3 linked regions of the Hydrogenophaga sp. SL48 genome follow. The protein of the gene in region 1 interacts with the protein of each later gene in a pairwise test. Links are inferred from orthologs where the notes say so. Each region holds a gene or a part of one and is shown in the gene's direction. Other genes may lie near its edges.

Region 1 (4,119 bases):
CTTCTGGAGGATGACGGCATGAAATTGAAGCAACAGCAACGCGGCATGACGTTTTTGGGCTTGCTGATCGTGGGCATCTTGCTCGCCTTTGCGGGGGTGACCTTGGCACGCATGGTGCCCACTTACATCGAGTTTCTGGCGGTGCAGAAGGCGGTCCAGAAAGCGTCCGCCGGTACCACGGTGGCCGAAGTCCGAGGATTGTTCGACAAGGCCGCGCAGATCGACGACATCACGAGCATCTCTGGCAAGGACCTGGAAGTGGGCAAGCAGGGCGACCGCGTGGTGGTCTCCTTCAATTACACCCGTGAGATGCCCCTGATGGGACCGGCTTACCTGGTGATGAAATACGCGGGTTCATCGGAGTGAGGCATTCGACGTTGATGGCATTGCGCATGCGGTGCTGCGGCCTTTGAGCCCGGAGTTGTTGGCGCTGCAGAAGCGCCTGGGGCACGAGTTTGCCAATCCGCGATTGCTGGAGCGTGCGCTGACGCACCGCAGTTTTTCGTCCGACCACTATGAGCGCCTGGAGTTTCTGGGTGATTCGGTGCTGAATCTGGCCGTCTCGGGCCTCTTGTTCGAAAAACTCAGCCAGCTGCCCGAGGGCGATCTGTCGCGTGTGCGCGCCAACCTGGTCAAACAGGACACCCTGTTCCAGATCGCGTCTGTCCTGGGTCTGGCGGGCTGTCTGCGCCTGGGCGACGGCGAGAAGCGCTCGGGGGGGCACAAGCGACCGTCGATCCTGGCCGATGCGCTGGAAGCGGTGATCGGCGCCGTGTACCTGGACGCCGGTTTCGACACCGCCAACGCCCTGGTGCGACGTCTGTACAGTGGTCTCGAACTCAATGCCCAGATGAGCGCCATGGGCAAAGACCCCAAGACCGAATTGCAGGAGTGGCTGCAGGCGCGCAAAATGAAGCTGCCGGTCTACCGCGTGGTGGCCACGCTCGGTGAAGCGCACAAGCAGACCTTTGATGTGGAATGCACCGTGACCGAGACGGGCCACAGCGAACGCGGTATCGGTGCCTCGCGCCGGGCGGGCGAGCAAGCTGCCGCCGCCGCCATGTTGCAGCACCTCACCGCTGGTGCCGCCCATGGCCGTGCCACCCCTTCTGCAGCCTGAACCGCTGTCTTCTTCGCCCCGATGTCCCGAACCCATGCCCCGCTCTAAAAAAAATCCGCCCACCGAGACCCTTCCTGCCGCCAATACAGAGCTGGATGCGATGTTGGCGCGAGCCTTGGGCAAAGGCGATGCGCCTCCTGAAACCGGTACCGACGCGGATGACGCTGTTGAAGATGCCGCGCCTGAGCCCGTGGACCTGGCGCAGCAACGTTGCGGTTTTGTCGCCATCGTTGGCAAACCCAACGTGGGCAAGTCGACCCTGCTGAATGCCCTGGTCGGCCAGAAGATCAGCATCACCTCGCGCAAGGCGCAGACCACGCGCCACCGCATCACCGGCTACCGCACCCAGGGTGCCAGTCAGTTCGTGTTTGTGGACACGCCCGGTTTCCAGACCCGCCATGGCAACGCACTCAACCGCTCGCTCAACAAGACCGTGCTGGGTGCGGTGAACGACGTCGATCTGATCCTTTTTGTGGTCGAGGCTGGGCAGTTCAATCAGGCCGATGCCAAGGTGCTGGACCTGTTGCCGGCGAACGTGCCCGCTGTGCTGCTGGCCAACAAGTTCGATCTGGTGCACCGCCGTGGTGACCTGGCGCCGTGGCTGGCTTCCATGCAGGCCAAACACGCGTTCGCCGAGTTCGTGCCGATGTCGGCCAAGAACACACGCGATGTTCAACGCCTGTTTGGCATCTGCGAAAAATACCTGCCGTTGCAGCCCTGGATGCACGATCCGGAAGAGCTCACCGACCGCAGCGAGCGTTTCATGGCCAGCGAGATGGTGCGCGAAAAACTCTTCCGCCTGACGGGTGACGAGTTGCCTTACACCTCGACTGTGATCATCGACAAGTTCGAGCAGGAGGGCCAGCTCAAGCGCATCGCAGCCACCATCGTGGTAGAGCGCGATGGTCACAAAGGCATGGTGATCGGTGACAAGGGCGAGAAGCTCAAGCGCATCGGCACCGAAGCGCGGCAGGAGCTGGAGAAGCTCTGGGATTGCAAGGTGTTCCTGGAGCTGTGGGTGAAGGTGCGCTCGGGCTGGGCCGACGACGATGCGCGCGTGCGCTCGTTTGGCTACGAGTGACACGCCCCTGAGCGAACCATGGCCACGCGCCGGTTTTCTGAAGAGCCCGCATTCGTCCTGCACCGCTACGACTGGAGCGAGTCCAGCCTGATCCTGGAGGTGTTTGCCCGCCACCACGGCCGCATTGCGCTGGTGGCCAAAGGGGTGAAGAGGCCCACCTCCCAGTTCCGCCCGGTTTTGCTGCCGTTGCAGCCGCTGCACCTGAGCTGGGGTGGCGACGCCGAGGTGCGCACGCTCAAGGCGGCGCAGTGGCAAGGGGGTCATGTCATGCCCACCGGCGAGGCGCTGCTGTCGGGCAGCTACTTGAACGAACTGCTGATGCGCCTGCTGGCCCGCGACGATCCGCACGCCAGCCTGTACGACCACTACGCGCTGGCGGTGCAACTGCTGGCCGAGCGGGCCGATGCCCAGCAGCTGATCCTGCGGTCATTTGAGTTGCTGCTGTTGCGCGACATCGGCTTGCTGCCCGACCTGGCAACCGAAGGCAACACGCTGGCCGTCTTGCAGGATGAGCTGCCCTATGTGCTGGGTCCCGAAAGTGGTCTGCGTGCGGCCCATGCCGATGACGGGCATGTGCTGTCGGGCGAGCAGTGGCGGTCGCTGCAGACGGCCATGAACGAGGCCGACCCCTTCATCGCCACGCTGCGCGCCTGCGCGGGCTGCCAGCAGGCCCTGCAGCCTCAGCTGCGCCACCTGCTGCACTACCATTGCGGCGTTCGGGTGTTCAAGACACGCCAGTTGATGCTGGACATGCAGGCCATGAGCCGCCCGCGCGTGGCGCCCGAACCCAGCCCAACCCACCTCCAGGCTTTGTCATGACCATGGCCCCTTCCCGATCCCACCGCACCGCGTTGTCCGTCAACCTCAACAAGGTGGCGCTGGTGCGCAACACGCGGCACCTGGGCATTCCTTCCGTCACGCGCGCGGCCACGCTGTGCCTGCAGGCCGGGGCGCGCGGCATCACCGTGCACCCGCGGCCCGATGAGCGCCACATCCGGCACCACGACGTGCTTGACCTGGCCGAGCTGCTGCAAGCCTGGCCCGACCGCGAATACAACATCGAGGGCAACCCGTTCCACAACCTGATGGACGTGGCCCGAGCGGTCCAGGCGCGTGGTCTGCCGCTGCACCAGCTGACCCTGGTGCCCGACAGCGAAGGCCAGTTCACCAGCGACCACGGATGGAGCTTTCCGCAGGACGCCGATCGCCTGCGCCCGCTGATCGCCGAAGCCCATGCGCTGGGCGTGCGCGTGAGCCTGTTCATGGACGCCGAGCCCGACCAGATGGCCGGCGCCAAGGCCGTGGGCGCCGACCGCGTGGAGCTCTACACCGAGCCCTATGCCGCCGCCTGGCACACACCCCAGCGGGGTGCGCAGCTGGAACGTTTTCGCGCCGCCGCGCAGGCCGCGCTGGACGCGGGCCTGGGCGTGAACGCCGGACACGACCTGAACCGCGACAACCTCACCGCGTTCCTGCGCACCGTGCCCGGTGTGAGCGAGGTGTCGATTGGCCACGCGCTGATCGCCGATGCGCTGGAGCTGGGTTACAGCGCCACCATCGCTGACTACAACCGCTGCATCGCCGACGCGTTCGCCTAGAACCGCCACATGATCTACGGCATCGGCACCGACATCTGCGACATCCGCCGTGTGGAGGCCACCTGGCAGCGCCAGGGCGAACGCTTCGTGCGCAAAGTGCTGACCGATGCCGAATTCGCGGTCTGGCAATCCCGCAGCGCCCGCTGGCCACAGCGCGGTTTGCGCTACCTGGCCACCCGTTTTTCGGCCAAGGAAGCGTTCTCCAAGGCCATCGGGATGGGCATGCGCATGCCCATGACCTGGCGAAGCTGCGAGATCACCAACCTGCCCAGCGGCCAGCCCGTCATCGTGCTGCACGGTGAACTCAAGGACTGGTTCGA
Region 2 (4,144 bases), 4.5 Mb from region 1 along the record:
CCTGTTTGCCGCCTGCGCGGTGGCCTCGCTGGTCTGGCTGGTGGTGGCCTGGCCGATGCGGGCGCCAGCGCCTGCCGCGTCAGCGCGGCGCTGATCCGGCGGCCGGCGGGCTCTCCAGCGGCACATGCCCGCTGTGGGTGCCGTCCATGGGTGCCCCGCGCAGCGAACGCATCATCAGAATGGACATGGTGCTGTAGAGCGGCCGGCTGATCATGCGCGAGACCAGGCTGGAGAGCAGCGCACAGGTGATCAGGCTGAGCACCATGCTGTGGCCGTCGGTCATCTCCATCACGATGATCATGGCCGTGATCGGGGTCTGCGTCACCGCCGCCAGAAAGCCGCACATGCCCAGCGCGATGAGGGCTGGCGCGTGCGGCGAGTCGAACAGCCAGGCCACGTCGGCGCCCAGCCCCGCACCGATCGACAGGCTGGGGCCGAACATGCCGGCGGGCACCCCGGCCCAGGACGACAGCCACGACGCGATGAATTTCAGTCCGGTGAACACCAGCGGGCGGTGGTGTTCGCCACCGTCGGGCGCCAGCAGCGCGTGGGTGTTGTGGTGGCCCACGCCCACGGCATCGCCCTGGGTGATCACCGCGATCACCGCCACGACCAACCCGCACCCGGCCGCGAAGATCACCGGTCGTTTGCGCCGGTAGGCACAGAAGCGGTCGGGCAGGCCGGTGAACGAGGCCAGCAGCAGGCGCGACATCAACCCGCCGAGCAGGCCGCTGGCCACCGACACCACCAGCGCCGGCCCGATCAACACCCACCAGGACAGGTTCTCGGCCCGCACACGACCGAAGTACGAGAGGTTGCCGAAGGCCGAGACCGACACCAGGCCGCCCACCACGATGGCGGCCAGCATCAGGCCGCTGCTGCGATCCTGCAGGCGGCGCGACAGCTCCTCGATGGCGAACACGATGCCGCCCAGCGGCGTGTTGAAGGCGGCGGCGATGCCGACAGCGCCGCCCGCCACCAGCAGTTCGCGAGTGCTGATGTCGGTCTTGGGGGACAGCCAGCGTTTGGCGTGCAGCATCACGCCGGCGGCGATCTGCACGGAAGGGCCCTGCCGGCCGATCGACAGACCCGCCAGCAAGCCGCCCGAAACCGCCACGATCTTGACCATGGACAGCTTCAGCGAGACAAACCGGGAACGGCTGGCGATGGGGGTCTCTGGCGCCAGCGCCGTGAGCACCTGCGGCACGCCCGAGCCGGCCGTGCCCGGCGCCCAGCGCCGCACCGACCAGACGATCAGCGCGGTGAGCGCCGGTGTCCATAGCAGTGGCGCCCACCAGGCCGAACTGCGCAGGCCCTGGTAGAGGTCAAAGGCCGCGTCAGCCAGCAGCGTGAACACGACGATGGACAGGCCCGCGAGCACCGCGTAGACGATCACGATGGTCCGGTCCAGCCACTGCCGCCCGTCGCCGATCTCGTTGCGCACGTTCTGCAGGAAGTCCGGTTCGCCTTTCATCGGAGTGCAGTGTAGGGGCTGGTGAGTCCCAAAGACCATCGGCCGGCGGATGATTGGGCCGGAACGCCACTTGCGGCACAATGGTTGACCTTTTTGCGGCCCGGGTTCCCGGCGCCGCCCGCTTACTCCCCCCAGGGCACACACATGGCATCCGTCAATAAAGTCATCCTCGTCGGCAACTGCGGCCGCGACCCCGAAATCCGTTACCTGCCCTCGGGCCAGGCCGTGGCCAACGTGAGCGTGGCCACCTCCAGCCGCCGCAAGGACAAGAACAGCGGCGAGACCATCGAAGACACCCAGTGGCACCGCGTCACTTTCTACGACCGCCTGGCCGAGATCGCCGGTGAGTACGTGAAGAAGGGCCGCCCGATCTATGTCGAAGGCCGCCTGAAGTACGGCACCTACGTGGACAAGGCCACCGGCGTGGAAAAGAACACCGTGGACATCATCGCCACCGAGCTGCAGCTGCTGGGCGGCCGCGAAGGCATGGGCGGTGGTGAAGAGGGCGGCGCAGGCGGCGGTGGGTACAGCCGTCCGGCTGCGGCCCCGCGTCAGGCCCCTGCCGCACGCCCGGCCCCCGCGCCCGCCCCGGCGGCGGCCCGCCCGGCCAGCGGCTTCGACGACATGGACGACGACATTCCGTTCTGAGGAACCGGTCCCTGACGCCACGTCTTCCATCCCGGACGTGGCCTTCACAACCCGCCGGGCGCCCAGCCCGGCGGGTTTTCTTTTTTTGAGCCACGGCCCGCAGCGGCGCGCCACCAGGTTTCGGCACAATCGCCGCATGGAACCCAACCCCTACCCGTTGCCCGCCGGTGACCCGCAGCGTGAGCTGCTGCACAACGAGGTGCATGCCCGCCCGCCCGCGCGGGTGCACCTGCCCGCCCTGGTGGTGTTTGTGGCGGTGTTCAACGAAGGGGTCACGCGCGAGCAGGAGTGTGCGCACCTGAGCCGACTGCCCGGACAGCAGGCACTCACACCCGAACAGCTGCAAGGCAACTTCCTGCGCCTGCGCCTGCCCGGCTACACGCTCAAGTGGGAGCGCCACACCGAGTTCACCCGGTATTCGCTGGTGCAGCCGCTGCCCGATGCCGCGCAGCTGGGCTCGCGCGATCCCGAGCTGCTCTCGCACATCGTGCTGCCGCCCGACTGGATCGCCGGCATTCCGGGGCGAACCTTCGCCGCCATCAAACTGGTCATGCTGCACGGCGACCTGCAACACCCGCAGGAGACCCTGGCGCTGGCGCGCACCTGGCTGGGCGAGCACACGGTGGTGGCCTCGCTCATGGGGAACAACGCCCATTCGATGGTGGTCACCGACTTCATGCTGCGCGAGTCGGGCTACGAGCGCATGCTGGTGGTGGCGCCGACCGACACCACCGAAACCCGGGCCGGCCGCATCTCGCAGCGCCTGCTGGAGATCGAGACCTACCGCCTCATGGCCTTGCGCGGGCTGCCGGTGGCCAAGCAGCTGGGCGCACTGCTGACTCGCTCCGAACAGCAGCTCGCCGACATCACCGCCCAGATGGAGAACAAGAGCGCCACCGACCAGGCCCTGCTCGACGCGCTGGTGTCGCTGGCCGCGGGCGTGGAGCGGGCCACCGCCCAACACGCCTATCGTTTCTCCGCCACGCAGGCCTACGACACGCTGGTGGGCCAGCGCATTGCGGAGATCCGGGAACAACCGATCCCGGGCACACAGACCATCGGCGAATTCATGCAGCGCCGGCTCTCGCCGGCCATCGCCACCGTCACCGCCACCGCGCAACGCCTGGCTTCATTGTCCGAGCGCATCACGCGCACCAGCGCCCTGCTGCGCACGCGGGTGGACATCGCCACCGAGGAGCAGAACCAGCAGCTGCTGGCCAAGCTCACCAAGGGGCAGGAGCTGCAGCTCAGGCTGCAAAGCACGGTGGAAGGCCTGTCGATCGCGGCGATCTCGTACTACGTGATCAGCCTGATCCTCTACCTGGGCAAGGCGGGCAAAGAAGCGGGCCTGCCCATCAAGCCCGAGTTGCTGGCCGGCGTCATGATCCCGCTGGTGCTGTGGGCGGTGTGGCGCACCACCAGGAAGATCCACGAGAAGCTGCACGCGGGGCATTGACCCCCCCCCCCGCGCCGCCTGACGGCGTCACCCCCCAGGGGGCGGCACTGGCGGCCCGGCGAAGCCGGTTCCGCGGTGCCCTGAGTGAAGGCACCTCGCGCCGGAGGGGAAGTTCAGCCCAGGGTGCGGTGGAACCGGCTCCGCCGGGCCACTCGCATCGCCCCTTGAGGGGCGGAGCGGTTACGCGAAGCGAACAAGCGACGGGGGTGGGTCAAGTGCATCCGTTGTGCAGCTTCCACTGCGCTTCGTGCCCGATTGCCTTGGCAAAGGCGGGCACCTGGCAGCGCTCGGCTTCGGCTGCGCTGGCTTCGCCCGGGGTGGGCTTGAGGCCCATCTCCTCCAGCGTGGCCATCTCGTCAAAGCCGCCCTGCACGGCGCCAGTCTGGTCCACCCAGCCTTTGGCGAGGGTGATCGCTCCCACGAACAGCAGCAGCATGGCAGCCTGCCCGAGGCCCATGCCGAAGCCCTTTGAGGCCGGCATCTCGCACACCCCGCCTGGGCAGAGCTGGGCCTGCTCCTTGTTGAACAGGTTGTACAGCTTGCAGCCCAGGCAGATGCCGAACGCG
Region 3 (4,298 bases), 950 kb from region 1 along the record:
AGTTGCAGGAAGCAACCGTGCGCCAGATGCTCGGCGCCGTGGACCGCTCGTATGTGCTGCGTCTGATCGATGCACTGGCGCGGGCCGACGGCGCCACGGTGGTGGACACGGTCGACAGCCTGCGCACCAACGGCCTCAACGCCGCGTCGACACTGGAAGAAATGACCGGCCTGCTGCAGCGCATGGCCGTGCTGCAGGCGGTGCCCGAACGGCTGGCCTTGCAGGAATCGGACGACCCCGACACCCCCGAGATCGTGCGCCTGGCCCATGCGCTGCCGGCCGACGAAACCCAGTTGCTGTACAGCCTGTGCCTGCACGGCCGTGGCGAACTGGGCCTGGCGCCCGACGAGTACGCCGCGCTCACCATGGTGTTGCTGCGCCTGCTGGCGTTCAAGCCTTCCGGCACGACCCCTGTGGCCGCGGCGGAAAAAAAAACACTGAAAACGGCGGTTGAGGCGCCTGCTGCGGTTCCGCCGGCCGCGCCTGCGCCGGTGGCATCTCCACGCACGCCTGCGGAGGTTCGGCCTGCCCAGGCCATGGCGAGCCCGGTGGCCGCGCCTGTTGCGCCACCCGCGACGCCGTCACCACCGGCTCCCCTCAACGTTCGAACCGTGACCGAGGCGTCCGCCCAGCCAGTGGCCACCCGTCACGAGGTTCTAGATGACGACGATGGCCCGCCCTGGGTGGAAGACCCGGAAGAGCCACCAACGGACGAGGGTGTGCAGACCAGCCGCCGTGTCGTGGCGATTCCGGTGCGCGAGGCGGGCCTCTCTCCACGGCTGGACCAGCTGCGCGAGCCCGGTGAAACGGTGCGCTTGCCTGAGCTGGTGACCAGTGCCGAAGGCGATGTCTGGTTTGACGCGGTGATGCAGCTCGTGCGCGCCGAGACGATCACCGCGCTGGTGCGCGAGCTGGGGCTGCAGTCGCAGCTGGTGGCGCGCGACGCCGACCAGTGGGTGCTTCGCGTGGAGCGCGAGTCGCTCAACCAGGGCAACACCCGGGAACGCCTGGGCACGGCGTTGAAGACGCTGGGCCACGATATCCGCCTGGTGGTGGAGATCGGCCCGGTGAACGACTCTGCCGCGCTGCGCCTGGCGGCCGAAGCCGCGCGCCGTCAGCGCGAGGCCGAACAAATCATCCGGGACGACCCCTTCGTGCAGGCGATGATGCGCGACTTTGGCGGCAGAATCGTGCCCGGCACGCTCAAGGCCACGGACATGCGCCCCCACACTCCGCCGCTGCGCGGGTCGCTGCCCCCCGAGGGGGTTGAGCCGCCTCGGGGCGGCCCGGCGGCGGCTCGCTGAGCCTTCTGAATTCATTCTTTTTTCCAATCAGAACACAAGGATCACCATGTTCAACAAAGGACAACTCGCCGGTCTCATGAAGCAGGCCCAGGCCATGCAGGACAACCTGAAAAAAGCCCAGGACGAGCTGGCTTTCATCGAGGTCACCGGTGAATCCGGCGCTGGCCTGGTGAAGGTGCTGATGACCTGCAAACACGACGTCAAGCGCGTCACCATCGACCCCAGCCTGCTGGCCGACGACAAGGACATGCTGGAAGACCTGGTCGCCGCGGCCTTCAATGCGGCCGTGCGCAAGGCCGAAGAAACGTCGAACGAGAAGATGGGCAAGCTCACGGCGGGCATGCCTGGTCTGCCGGGCGGCATGAAGTTTCCCTTCTGATGGCCCGCCGCCCATACGCGTGACCGCCACCCACTCCCTGGAACTGCTGGTGCAGGCGCTGCGGCGTCTGCCGGGGGTGGGCGTGAAATCGGCGCAGCGCATGGCATTTCACCTGCTGCAGCACGACCGGGAGGGTGCGCTGCACCTGGCGCAGGCGCTGCAACATGCCTGCGCCGAGGTGAAACACTGTGCGCTCTGCCACACCTTCACCGAAAAAGACATCTGCCCCACCTGCCTGGACGCGCGGCGCGACCGCAGCCAGCTGTGTGTGCTGGAAACACCCGCAGATCAGGACGCCATGGAGCGCACCGGTGCCTACAAGGGCCTGTACTTCGTGCTCATGGGCAAGCTCAGTCCGCTCGACGGTGTGGGGCCGCGCGACATTGGCCTGCAGAAGCTGTTTGACCGCATCGACGCGCAGGTGGATGGGCAGAGCGAGGTGCGCGAAGTGATCCTGGCGACCAACTTCACCGCCGAGGGCGAAACCACGGCGCATGTGATTGCGCAGTCGCTCAAGGCGCGGGGTGTGAGCGTGACCCGGCTCGCGCGGGGGGTGCCGGTGGGCAGCGAACTGGAATACGTTGATCTGGGCACCATTGCCCATGCTTTGGTGGACCGCCGCTGAGCGGCCACGACCCTGGAGAGCGACTCATGACATTCGCCGGATTGACCCTGGCCTACTGGACGGTGCTGGTGGCCGCGCTGCTGCCCATCGCGTGTGCGGGCCTGGCGAAGTGGGGCATGTTTTCGAAGCCGCGCCGCGAGGGCGGTTACGACAACCACAACCCGCGCGCCTGGTTGGCGCAGCAAGGTGACTGGCGTGCGCGCGCCAACGCGGCACAGGCCAACAGCTTTGAATCCCTGCCCTTTTACATCGGGGCTGTGATCATTGCGCACCAGCTCGGCGCGTTCCAGACCCGGCTGGATCTGATGGCGTTTCTCTACGTCGTGCTGCGCCTGATGTACATCCTGTTCTATCTGGCCGACATGGCCACGCTGCGCAGCCTGGTCTGGACGGTCGCACTGGCGGTGAACATCGCGATCCTGTTCATCTGATCGCATCGCGCGTGCCCACGCCACGCTGACATTTGCTTGCAAACTTGTTCTCGGTGAAAACCCGCTCGGGAGTCGCCCCGATGCGCTTGTGCCTGTCCTCCCCTAGTCTCGGTGCTTCAATGAAGTCAGGGACAAGAGAGGATGTGGCATGTGGAGTCGCCGTGATTGCGCGCGCTGGTTGGCATCGGCTGCACTGGGTGCAGGGGTGCCTGCGGCGATGGGTCAAGTCAGACCCATTGCGCCGCCTGCGCTGCCGCGCGCGCCCATCGGGCGTGTGCAGCTGGCGGTCGAAAAGAAGTCGGCGTTTTGCTACCTGCCCTTGACCATCGCAGAGCGCCTCGGTTATTTCGCTGCGGAGGGTCTGGACGTTCAGGTGCGTGAGCTGAGCGAGCCGGGTCACGCGCTCCAGGCGCTGCTGTCGGGGTCGGTCCAGGCCCTGTCTGGTCCTTACAGCCTCGCCATCAGGCTGCAGGCGCGTGGGCAGGCCTTTCCGTCCATCGTGCTGCAAGGGCGCGCCCCGCAACTGGTGATGGGGGTCTCGCGCAAAACCATGGGTGCCTTCCGCGATGTCCGCGATCTGCGCGGCCGCAAGGTGGCGGTGACGGCCATGGGTTCGGCCAGCCAGCGCCTGACCCAGGTGCTGCTGTCCAACGCCAGGCTGGGCAGCGATGCCGTGCAGTATGTGCCGATGAACAGCCCTTCAACGGCGGTGGCGGCTTTTCGAACCGGCCAGATCGATGCCATCTGCTACACCGACCCGGTGATCACGCAACTGGAGCAGGACGGCGGGCTGCGGGTGGTGGCGGACACGCGCACAGTGCGCGGCAACGCCGAGGTGTTTGGCGGGCCGATGCCGGCGGGTTGTCTGAGTGTGTCGGCCGAGTACCTGGCCGAACATCCCACCGAGTGCCAGGCGATGGTGAATGCGATGGTGCACGCACTGAAATGGCTTCAGACGGCAGGGCCGTCGGACATCAACAAAACCGTGCCCGAGTCGTATTTTTCGGGTGACCGGGCACTGTATCTGGCGGCGTTCAGCCGGGCGCGCGAGGCCTGGGCACCCGACGGCCTCATGCCTGAAACCGGACCACAGAACGTGGCCCGTGTGCTGGAGCGGTTCGACGAAGGCGCTGCGTCCAAGAAAGTGGACCTGGCGCTGACCTACACCAACGCCCTGGCGCAGAAGGCCAAAACCCGGTTCCGGGCCTGAGCACACCCGGCCGCCCGGACGGGGCCGTTCGTCAGTTCTTGCGCGCCTTGCGGCCGTTCTTGCCTTCGGCCGCGACCCTGACCTCGGAGCGCTTGCCTTTCGCCTGGCTTTGCCGCGCGGGCTTTTCTCGTTTGGCTTGCTTGCCGGGCTTGCCCGCGCGTTTTTCCGCCCGTACCGTGGCCTTGCCGTCACGCCCCTTTTTGCGTACGGAGACAGCAGCGCTCTTGCGCGACGGGGCCGAACCGCTGGCCAGCTTGGCCGAGCGCGGCAGCATCAAGGTGACGCGCTGACCCGCCTTCAGACGCTCGTTGACCGACATGCGGTTCCACCCGGCAGCACTCGCGGCGCT

What was found.
Region 2: the proteins of recO (region 1) and ssb interact in binary tests that used the Escherichia coli proteins (3 or more experiments, as listed by UniProt). The link is inferred for Hydrogenophaga sp. SL48 from one-to-one orthologs.
Region 3: the proteins of recO (region 1) and recR interact in binary tests that used the Escherichia coli proteins (3 or more experiments, as listed by UniProt). The link is inferred for Hydrogenophaga sp. SL48 from one-to-one orthologs.

Annotation. Positions count from the first base shown.
Region 1 is NZ_CP063400.1:521,774-525,892, forward strand. The notes cover bases 1,335-4,119. They hold recO (DNA repair protein RecO), read left to right. Parts: upstream 1,335-2,219; coding sequence 2,220-3,020; downstream 3,021-4,119. Other genes in these bases: era (GTPase Era), read left to right, coding at 1,335-2,201; IM738_RS02495 (pyridoxine 5'-phosphate synthase), read left to right, coding at 3,017-3,799; acpS (holo-ACP synthase), read left to right, coding at 3,809-4,119. Outside these bases: IM738_RS02475 (DUF4845 domain-containing protein), read left to right, coding at 19-366; rnc (ribonuclease III), read left to right, coding at 410-1,120; more of era, read left to right, coding at 1,155-1,334. UniProt on the Escherichia coli protein: Involved in DNA repair and RecF pathway recombination.
Region 2 is NZ_CP063400.1:4,995,761-4,999,904, forward strand. The notes cover bases 561-3,370. They hold ssb (single-stranded DNA-binding protein), read left to right. Parts: upstream 561-1,618; coding sequence 1,619-2,122; downstream 2,123-3,370. Other genes in these bases: IM738_RS23775 (chloride channel protein), read right to left, coding at 561-1,474; IM738_RS23785 (DUF3422 family protein), read left to right, coding at 2,259-3,370. Outside these bases: IM738_RS23770 (MFS transporter), read left to right, coding at 1-94; more of IM738_RS23775, read right to left, coding at 80-560; more of IM738_RS23785, read left to right, coding at 3,371-3,578; IM738_RS23790 (DUF4395 domain-containing protein), read right to left, coding at 3,790-4,144. UniProt on the Escherichia coli protein: Plays an important role in DNA replication, recombination and repair. Binds to ssDNA and to an array of partner proteins to recruit them to their sites of action during DNA metabolism. Acts as a sliding platform that migrates on DNA via reptation.
Region 3 is NZ_CP063400.1:1,470,188-1,474,485, forward strand. What follows is about bases 542-3,505. They hold recR (recombination mediator RecR), read left to right. Parts: upstream 542-1,702; coding sequence 1,703-2,308; downstream 2,309-3,505. Other genes in these bases: dnaX (DNA polymerase III subunit gamma/tau), read left to right, coding at 542-1,304; IM738_RS07015 (YbaB/EbfC family nucleoid-associated protein), read left to right, coding at 1,351-1,683; IM738_RS07025 (MAPEG family protein), read left to right, coding at 2,335-2,739; IM738_RS07030 (ABC transporter substrate-binding protein), read left to right, coding at 2,957-3,505. In the rest of the region: more of dnaX, read left to right, coding at 1-541; more of IM738_RS07030, read left to right, coding at 3,506-3,949; IM738_RS07035 (transglycosylase SLT domain-containing protein), read right to left, coding at 3,981-4,298. UniProt on the Escherichia coli protein: May play a role in DNA repair. It seems to be involved in an RecBC-independent recombinational process of DNA repair. It may act with RecF and RecO.